Regions from separate parts of the Paenibacillus sp. FSL R5-0810 genome, predicted to be linked through region 1. Evidence: riboswitches for the same ligand, from Rfam matches in the RefSeq annotation. Region 1 holds a riboswitch; each other region holds the start of a gene.

Region 1 (3,274 bases):
TGCATGCTGATAGGGCAGGACAGATTATGATTTCTTCTGAAGTGGAACCGGAGGAGGTCGTGATCAAGTAGCTTTGCTGTTGGATGCATTAAGGTTTAGAAGGGAGGTGATCGAATTATAACCGTTGCAATCTCAATATGATAAGGAGGTACGCCATTGAAAGCTGCAAAATGGCTGAAGCAAATGCTTGTTCTATCGATGAATTTGCTAGAACAAGAAGCCGGCCCCCTGAACTTAACCCTGTCAAGTAGACAGCCTAAAAAAGCAGCCTTAAGCAACCCTAGTTCGGTACTCAACCGGACTAAGGTTGTTTAGTTTTTGTTGAAAACGTTCATGGTTGTAAAAATGGATATATCGTTCAATTGCCTTTACGAGCTCTTCCTCGGTCGAGAAAGTGTCGAGTCGAAGACATTCTGACTTCAGGTGTCCAAAGAAGCTCTCGATACAAGCGTTATCCCAGCAGTTTCCCTTACGCGACATACTCACTTTAATTTTCTTACGCTTCAAAAAAGCATGGTACTCCTTGTGAGTATACTGGAAGCCCTGGTCGCTGTGGAGCAGCAGGTTGGCTACTTTGCGTTTATGTACAGCTGCTTGTACGGTCTCCAGCACAAGCTTTAAATTGTTGTGGCGTCCGATCCGAAAGGCAACCACCTCGTTGTTATACAGGTCAAAAATAACCGACAGGTACAGAAAGCGAGAGCCGATTGGCAGATAGGTCACATCGGTGACCCATTTCGTATTGGGTGCCGTGGCGTTAAAATCCCGATTCAGTACATTGGTTGAGGTAATCCCTGCCTCCCGACGGCCAAAGTATGGCTTCCTTCGCCTAATACGCGCACGAATCCCCAGTTCTTTCATCAGCCGGTACACACGCTTATGGTTGACGTTCAAGCCAAAGGTTTTCTTTAGCCAGACACGAATCCGTGGGTATCCGTAAATGCCCTTTAGCTGAGTATGGCACTCTAGAATCTTCTCTTTCAGAGCCTGCTCATCGATCTGTTTGGGCGTTGGATTATTCTTTCTGGCTGCCCATTTGTAGTAACTACTTCGAGCGATACCTGCCAGTTCACACAGCAAGGCCACGGGGTAGTTGCTGGTTAGCGCTTCGATGGCTTGGTAGGTTTGACGTCGCTTTGCTCTTGCCCCCTTTGCAGTTCCCATAGCTTTTTTAGCAAGGCATTCTCCGCTCGCAGCCGCAGGACTTCTTCCTCCAAGGTTTTGGCCTTCTTCGGTCTCCCGTTCTTCGAACCCGTCGAGGTGCCTCTTTTTTCCTTGAGACCCTCAATTCCTTCTCGCTCGTAGTGAGCCACCCATCTTCGAACCATCCTATCATCGATGCCCAAGGTCTTGGCTACCGTCTTGTAGCCAAGACCTTCCTCCAGGAACATCGCAACAGCCTTGCGCTTAAATTCGATGTCATATGTCTTTCTTATTTCGCCCATGGAAAAAATCCCCTCCAAAGTAGACTTTAATGCGCTTTTTACACACTGTCTACTTAAAGGGGATAATATCACCCTAGGTGTCGGCTTCTTGCATGGAGGTTTTTTCGCCGCACTTAGAAAACGGAAACAATTTTAACATAAATGTCATGACTATGTGACCTTTCATATAGTAAAAACACTGTTAAAACTCTTTCGATTCGACGGCGATATCTAAAAAACGATAGATTTATCGGATATTATTGACAGTTTGCTAGCTTGTATACTATATTAAGAAAGGGTTACAAAATGTTAATGAATTTTGCCGAATTTCGCTAGAGAAAACGGGGGAACCGTCCTGGGTGAATTATTCTTGTAGTAGAGGGAATATAGGTGACCTTCAGCCGAACCCTTAGCTAACTCCGTAGGCATCGAAGGAGAGAATATATTTTGAAGAAATTGGTCATTTCTTTGCTAGGATCCGCAATCATTTTTTCTTCCGGTGCCGTGACAGCGTTTGCCGATCAGCAGCCTAACTTTCAGCAGCAAGTGAAGCAGTTAGTAGGAACACCGTACAAGTGGGGCGGAACAACCACAAGCGGATTTGATTGCTCCGGATTTATTCTGTATATGTTCCGTAACTTTGATCTTGACCTTCCGCGCACTTCCCAAGGACAAGCCCAAGTAGGCGTGCATGTAGACCAGGAAGAGCTGCGTGTCGGTGATCTGGTATTCTTCAACACGAACGGCAAGGGAATTTCACATGCTGGCGTTTATATTGGAGACGGGCAATTCGCACATGCTTCAAGCAGCAAGGGTGTTCGAATCAGCAAGCTTAGCGACTCTTACTATAAGCCACGTTATGTTACCGCACGCCGGGTGTTAAGCCAAGAGGAATATGCGAAGCTGGTAGGAAGTGTTAGCTAGATCAGCTCATCTTTGATCTTGATCCAGCTCTCTGCACAATGATCGTCTTGTAAGTCCTGGTAAGGAATTCTATGATCGATTTTCAGTGATTGCACCGAATACATACATAAGTCTTGATGATGACCTCTGTATACGACAGAGGTCATCTTTTTTTTGTGCCGGTCATGTGGAAGATTGGCATCGGCTAATTCATAGCCTGTGTCGTTTCAATGGCTGTCAGAGATGCTCGGTTATCACGGAAGCATTGAACAAGCGAACAGGCTGCAGGTCCATAACGACCGGCAGCCTGTGTAGTGATGATCGGAAGGATGGACTCATCCACGCTTCAACCTTTATTACGGATCACTCTTTGATCACCGCTTCGTTCATGGCGCCTTCGATATCATCACCGTAGACTCTGAATATACCGAGCCGCCACAATGCCGCACCTTTCAGCTGATAGCGCTTGGCCAGACCAAGCTTGTCGTCGATGGAGTTCTCCGTTTCGCTGCCCAGGCTAATTCCAAGCAGAAGCTTGTCCTTAGGGGCTCCGGCATCAAGTGCAAGCTGAATAGCCTGCTGCACTTGCGTGTTCGGTTCCGGCTTCCGGTCTTTGGTGCCAACCGGGTGATACTGGTATGCCATGATAATTAGATCGTCGGCAATCGATGCAAGCGTTTTGTAATCATAGCCTTTATAGGCGCTGTTTAACGGAGGTACGGCCAAGGACAGGGCAGTCCCTTTCGGCAAGGCAGCTCTAAGGTCCTTCACGTATTGGTTCAGCAGCTTCTGCTGGGAGGCGGCATCCAGCTTGAAGCCCAATCCTTCGAAATCCAGCACGACCCCGCCGAACCCATTGTCCGTAACGGCGGCGGTAATCCCGTCGATCGATTTCATCCGCAGTGAGGCGTCGCTCATCATTTTTGTCAGTTCGCCGTTACCGTCCA
Region 2 (3,274 bases), 5.2 Mb from region 1:
CGATGAAGATCAAGGACTGAATGCCGAGCAGAATGAGGGCCCACAAATAGCCCACCTTCATGCTTTCCAAGACATAGCGGCCGTACCCGGGCTCCTTGGCACGCGGCCACGGATTAAGCCCGTCTTCCTTCCGCCATAGACCGCTTCCGCCGACAAGCGAGAAATAGAGCAAGGCGGAGAAGACGAGGGAGTAGATGGCGTAGAAGATCATCATCCCGATGATGCCGGTCTCGGACATTCCTTGTGCCTTAAAGACCGGAACCAGGTTGTACGTATTCAGCATCTGGATGACAAACAACAGGACGGACAGCAGGATACCGCGCTTAAACGAGGTATAGGCTCTGGTCTTGACGCTGTAGACGATGGCCAGGATACCGAGCACAAGCGTAAACAAACCGTACCCGACCAGCGTCAGCAGCGTTGCATCCTGCGTCTGCTTGTTCACATAGGCAGCATGCGCTGCCGGAACCGAGAACGCGGGCTCGAAGGAACGCAGTGTCCCATGTTCAAAGGTAAATGCCAGCTGCAGCCTCGAATCCCCGATGGCGGCTTCCGTGACGGTATATCTCAGCTTAGGTTCGCCTTCCCGGGTAGAAAGCTGCAGCTGCGTCGCATCGTATCCGGCCCACTTGAGCCACGGCTCCGCGAGCGCCTGCTTCTCGGCCAGCGTCATGCCTTCCTCAACCAGAAGCAGCATTTGCTTCCGGACCTCCCCTTGATTCAGCTCGATCCTGTCGTAACTGGAGCGGGCGGAATCATAGGAGAATCCCGCGATGCCGGCATTCTGCATATGCACATCCACGTTCAGCGCATCGCCACCCGGCAAGGTGAAGCGGACGCGGTATACGTCATATGGGTATTTGGCTTCGTAATTCTTGTTATACTCCTTTAGCTTCTTTTCCTTGGCCAAATATCCGTACAGCTCGGAGTTGGACTGGTATGTAACAAGGGGGTCTTGCCCTTCGGAAGCAGGAAACCCTAAACGTTCGCGAGCGAACCGTGACGCCGCTTGCGCAGCCTCATCCTTGGAAATGATTTGCGGATAGGGCGTATCGGTCGACTCGAAGGAAGTGGATGGGAGTACCTGGAATATAAGAAACAGGATCAGACCGATGATGGCCGGTGCGATAAGCTTCTTTAGGTTAGGCGTCAGCTTCAGGGGCTCTTCGGCACGGTTCATGAAATTCCTCCTCTTAATTTTAGTGCTTTCCGATATGAATAACCGGCCCCGCAAAAAGCGGATCATAGAGTCAATATAACATACATATGAAGAACAAGCCCTGCTTATCCCAAAGGGCCAATAATGAAATAAAACGCTGAAAAGGAATGAAAGGTTTCGAAAACGTTAGAGAACCATATCCTTGTACTCTTGAATATGCCCAATTCGCGCTCATTTAAAGACTTTTTGGTAAAAAAACGACGTTGGGTTCGCTTCCGGATTGCGTTATAATCACATCATGCTTCAAGGAACCGAATAAACCAGCCGAATTTCGTAATGAGAACGGGGGAACCATGTAATTGGGGTGAATTTCATGATCTCTTTCGGATCATGGATAGGGCGGCCTGTGATAATGCCCGAATCCGTCAGCTAACCTCGTAGGCTGTTGCACAGGAACCAGACCGTGAAGGGCACTGTTTTCCAGTGTCTTTTTTCTTTGATTTTTTTGGAGAAGGTGAAACTTTGAACTCAAAAATGAAGTGGCTTAAGCTGTCACCTCCGCAGATCCTTGCGCTCGGTTTTGCGGCGGCGATCCTGGTCGGTACCATTCTGCTCATGCTGCCCGTATCCAGCAGGACCGGCGAACCGATCAGCGGGATTGACGCCATGTTTACGGCGGCTTCCGCCGTCTGTCTGACCGGGCTTGTTGTCGTGGATACAGGCACAAGCTTCAGTGCTTTCGGACATACGGTGATCCTTCTGCTCATTCAACTCAGCGGGCTTGGGTTTATGACGATGGCAACCCTGTTCGCCCTGGTATTCAAGCGGAGGATATCGCTCAAGGACCGGCTTGTTCTGCAGGAAGCGATGAATCAGTCCTCCATCGAAGGGATCGTTCGTTTGATCCGGCGGGTGTTTATCTATTCCTTGACCTTCGAGGCGTGCGCTGCCGTACTGTTTACACTGCGCTGGGCATGGGATATGCCTATTGGAAAAGCCCTCTATTTTGGGGTGTTCCATTCCGTTTCGCTGTTTAACAATGCGGGCTTCGATCTGTTCGGTGATTTTCATAGTCTCACGGATTATGTCGATGATCCGTTGGTAAACATCGTATCCATGCTGTTGATCATATCCGGCGGCATCGGGTTCGTTGTATTATCCGATTTGATCGATTTCCGTCAAAAAAGGAAGCTGTCGCTTCACTCCAAAGTCGTTCTCTCGATGTCGGGGGCGTTGATCTTCATCGGGGCGATCATCATATTTATTTTTGAGTTCACCAATCCGTTAACGCTGGGCTCCTTGGACGGGGGAGGTAAAGTGCTCGCCTCGTTCTTCCAATCGGTCAGTCCGCGAACAGCGGGCGCGAATTCGATTGATATCGGCGGCCTAAGGCAAGCTACGCAATTTTTCATTATTATACTTATGTTTATCGGAGCGTCGCCGGGATCGACCGGGGGCGGAATCAAGACGACAACCTTTATGGTGATGGTAGGGGCCGTGTTCGCGATGATGAGAGGGCGTGAGGACATCGTCTTATTCCGGTTTCGCCTCGCTCAGGAGCGGGTCTTAAAGGCGTTAACGATTGCGCTTCTTGCGCTGCTGCTCGTATTGACGGTATCCATGATCCTGTCCACGACAGAGGATGCGGATTTTCTGGAGATTCTATTCGAAACGACCTCGGCCTTCGGCACCGTCGGCTTGTCGATGGGATTGACGCCGGATTTGACGGTGTTCGGCAAAATATTGATCAGCTTAACGATGTTTGCCGGACGTCTAGGTCCGCTGACGCTGGCTTATGCACTCGGTCCGAAAAAGGGTAAAGAATTGTATCGTCATCCGGAAGGCAAAATGATTATTGGATAAGGAGTATAGGAGAGACATGAAACCAAAGCAATTTGCAGTGATCGGTTTGGGGCGGTTCGGCTCGAGTCTGGCACTGGAACTAATGGAACTAGGCTATGAGGTTCTCGGCATTGACCGGAACGAAGAGGTCGTCGAGGATATGAGCGAGTATCTGACCCATACGGTGGTCGCCGATGCTACGGATGAGGAGATGCTGAAATCGCTCGGCATCCGCAACTTCGACTGCGGGATCGTCGCGATCGGAGACGATAT
Region 3 (3,274 bases), 3.7 Mb from region 1:
GCTTGGACGCTCGGAGATTTCTCCGAGCGTTTTTTAACGTGTGTTTCTTTCCCTTCCGAAGTCGCTTTTCCATTTTAGCGGAAACTCCCACCAAGCCGAAGGAATGTCCTCTTCGCATGATGCGACCTTTTTTGCATATGAGTTAAGGTAGAGCGCATTTTACTCCGAGAAGAGGGTGAGGCATGCATGGACGGGACCGAGCTTTACCGGAAAGTCGTGTTGACGGTGTCGGGGAACCGGCTGGTGAAATGGCTTTCGATTCGTTACGGCAAGAAACTAGCGGGCAGATTCATTGCGGGAGATACGCTGGAAGAGGCACTCGATGAGATCGAAAGGCTGAACGGGAAGGGAATCCTGGTAACGCTGGACCATCTGGGAGAGGGCATTACTTCGCTGACGGAGGCTTCGGCCTACCGGGAGGAATATATTCGGCTTGTGGAGGGCATCGCCAACCGGGGAGTGCAATCGAACGTATCCCTGAAGCCGACGCAGATGGGCTTGGCGCTCGACCCGCAGGCAGCATACGAGAACATTAGAACGGTGGTCCGGGCGGCCCAAAGGCATGGCAACTTCGTACGGCTGGACATGGAGGACTCGCCATTCACGCAGGCCACGATCGATATGACGCTGCGGCTTCATAAGGAGGGGCTGACCAATGTGGGAACGGTCATCCAGGCCTATTTGTACCGGTCGGAGGAGGACGTCCGGATGCTAATGAAGGAAGGGGTGAAACTCCGGCTGGTCAAGGGAGCTTATAAGGAGCCGGGAACGATTGCGTATCAGAAGAAGCAGGAGATCATCGGCAATTATAAAAATTTAATCAAGCTTCAGCTGGACCAAGGAGCCTATACCGCTGTCGCGACCCACGATAACAACATCATCGATTGGGTCAAAGTATTTGCAGAGCAGAACCGGATCAAGAAGGATGCGTTCGAGTTTCAAATGCTGTATGGGCTGCGCATGAAGGACCAGGCCCGGCTAGCGCAGGACGGTTATCGAATAAGATGCTACATGCCGTACGGCACGATGTGGTACCCGTATTTTACCCGCCGCATTGCAGAGAAGCCGGCCAATCTGATGATGGTGCTGAGGAATATGTTCAAGTGATTGGGAAGCGAAAAACCGCTGACGATTTCGGTAGGGAAACGGTACGAAAGGTCGGAAAAAGTAAATTCCGATTTGTGGCCGTTATTTTCTGAAAAAACGTGAAAACAGCGAAGGAAAGCGCGTACATTTGGGAATGGCATTCATTATTGCCATTCCATCGCCTTATATCGCTTTATTGCTAAGAAATGGCGAAATAGAGAGGGATATCGAGTATGGAGAAGATAATCGGGGATGAAGAGGACTTTCCGGATTGCACCTGTTCCATAATACGTTACACGGGTTTTCGTCTGCATTTACTTCCCGAATCGCCGGTCGTATGATACGAACTATGAATTGACCGGATGATTTCCGGAAGCTGGCAGGGCGGCCTGATACCGCCGTGGAAGCCGGCCAGTGTGGGAGCTGCGGCCTTCCATCGGAAAAAAGCGCGTATGCCGGAGACCGCTATGGGGTCCTTCGGCTCGTACTTGCGTCAAGTGCCTCTCACCGCTTGACCCTCGGCCGGGCCGCTTTGACAGTTTTCGAAAACATCAGGGTCAACCATTAACCGAATACATGCAGCTCGCTAGATTCATTTTCGCTGAGTCCTTGAATGAAAAAGGAGCGGGGGAACCAATCGGGAGACGCGATTTCGCGCGTTCTCTCCGGGGTGAATCCCATAGACAAGATAACGGTCTATGGGTAGGGCGACTCTCACGCCCGAATCCGTCAGCTAACCTCGTAAGCGTATCGAGAGAGGCAACGATTGTCGTGACTTGACGAAGCCGCGGTGTTTTTCGCCGTGCCTTTAGGAAGAAGCCGCGGGAAGAGTTCTTCTCCTCCCGAGGCTTCTTTTTTGTTGCCTTCTCCGACGGACACGAGGAGGAGAACGTATGGAAAAACAGCAAGACACGATTCTGATATCCGCGCCGACCAAGGCCGGAGAGGCATTCATCCGCCAATTGCTCTTAAGGGAGATCCCGTTCGCCGTTCTGGCAAACAACCCTGCAGAGGGGGAGAGGGCGAGCAGGCTCGGATGCAAGGATGTCATCATGCTCGACACGAGAGACGAGCAGACCTGGGTGCTTCCCGAACGGCCGATCGGCAAGGTGTTTCTGTTCGAGAACAGTTTGAACCTCTGCTGCCGCTACTTGCGAATATGCCGGACATGGACCTCGGCTTCGATCTATGTTATTACAAATTCCGGCAATCCGAGACTGATTTACAGAGGGCTTGGCGCGGATGTCGTGCTGCACACGAATCATGACCGCGTCGATTTCCTGATCGCCGCGCTTTTAGACTAGCTACCGGAAAGAGCTGTTTTTACGGCTTACCGCCAAGGAGGGATAACAATGCAGGATGTATATATGCTGCTTCTGCTAGGTGCAGCCTACGGGCTGTTCCGGCTGTTCATAAGCTGGTGCGGCCGCGTTATTCAAGAATCGGAGGGTGACAGGCCATGACGCTGATTTTGATATTGACCGCTGCGTTATTTTTATATTTGGTTTATGCGCTGATTCATCCCGAAAAATTTTAGGATTCAAACATAAAGGAGGAAGCCGCTTATCATGGGCATCGTACAAATCGCCATCGTCATCCTGGTTCTGCTGCTGCTCGTCAAGCCGCTTGGAACCTACCTCTATCTCGTGTTTCGCAATGAACCCGGCGGCACGGACAAATGGTTCTCCTGGGCGGAACGCCCGATATTTGCCCTCATCGGACTCAAGGAACGCAGGGGGATGAGCTGGAAGGGCTATGCGCTCAGCTTCCTGCTCACCAATATCATCCTGGTCGGAGCAGGGTATGCCATCCTCCGTTTTCAACAGGTGCTGCCGTGGAATCCGAACGGCATCGAGAACATGGAGCCGACGTTGTCGCTCAATACAATGATCAGCTTCATGACCAATACGAACTTGCAGCACTATAGCGGGGAGTCGGGCCTCTCTTACTTTTCCCAGATGGCCGTGATCATGATGATGATGTTCACGTCCGCCGCCACCGGGCTGTGCGTTGCCATCGCCTTTATCCGGGCCGTGACGACGAAAGGCGCTACGGTCGGCAACTTCTTCGAAGACTTCGTGAAGGCCATGACCCGGGTGTTTATCCCGGCGGCCTTCCTTATTGCCATGCTGCTGGTGGCACTGCAGGTGCCGCAGACGTTAAAGCCGACCATGAGCGTAACGACCCT

What was found. A riboswitch is a leader RNA that binds a small molecule or an ion and turns the genes downstream of it on or off. The one in region 1 is predicted to bind cyclic di-AMP.
Region 2: linked by a shared signal. The riboswitch ahead of MKX76_RS27960 (TrkH family potassium uptake protein) and the one ahead of MKX76_RS04825 (C40 family peptidase) in region 1 are both predicted to bind cyclic di-AMP.
Region 3: linked by a shared signal. The riboswitch ahead of MKX76_RS20965 (hypothetical protein) and the one ahead of MKX76_RS04825 (C40 family peptidase) in region 1 are both predicted to bind cyclic di-AMP.

Annotation. Positions count from the first base shown of each region.
Region 1 covers NZ_JBBOCF010000001.1:1,032,443-1,035,716, forward strand. The annotation lists gene MKX76_RS04810 (glycoside hydrolase family 28 protein) at 1-71, shown strand, start outside; gene MKX76_RS04815 (IS3 family transposase) at 271-1,164, opposite strand; gene MKX76_RS04820 (transposase) at 1,101-1,445, opposite strand; cyclic di-AMP (ydaO/yuaA leader) riboswitch at 1,735-1,868, shown strand; gene MKX76_RS04825 (C40 family peptidase) at 1,872-2,348, shown strand; gene MKX76_RS04830 (stalk domain-containing protein) at 2,691-3,274, opposite strand, start outside.
Region 2 covers NZ_JBBOCF010000001.1:6,254,921-6,258,194, forward strand. The annotation lists gene MKX76_RS27955 (CPBP family intramembrane glutamic endopeptidase) at 1-1,180, opposite strand, end outside; cyclic di-AMP (ydaO/yuaA leader) riboswitch at 1,472-1,618, shown strand; gene MKX76_RS27960 (TrkH family potassium uptake protein) at 1,694-3,022, shown strand; gene MKX76_RS27965 (potassium channel family protein) at 3,039-3,274, shown strand, end outside.
Region 3 covers NZ_JBBOCF010000001.1:4,712,186-4,715,459, reverse strand. The annotation lists gene MKX76_RS20970 (proline dehydrogenase family protein) at 187-1,107, shown strand; cyclic di-AMP (ydaO/yuaA leader) riboswitch at 1,676-1,850, shown strand; gene MKX76_RS20965 (hypothetical protein) at 1,980-2,390, shown strand; gene kdpF (K(+)-transporting ATPase subunit F) at 2,546-2,623, shown strand; gene kdpA (potassium-transporting ATPase subunit KdpA) at 2,655-3,274, shown strand, end outside.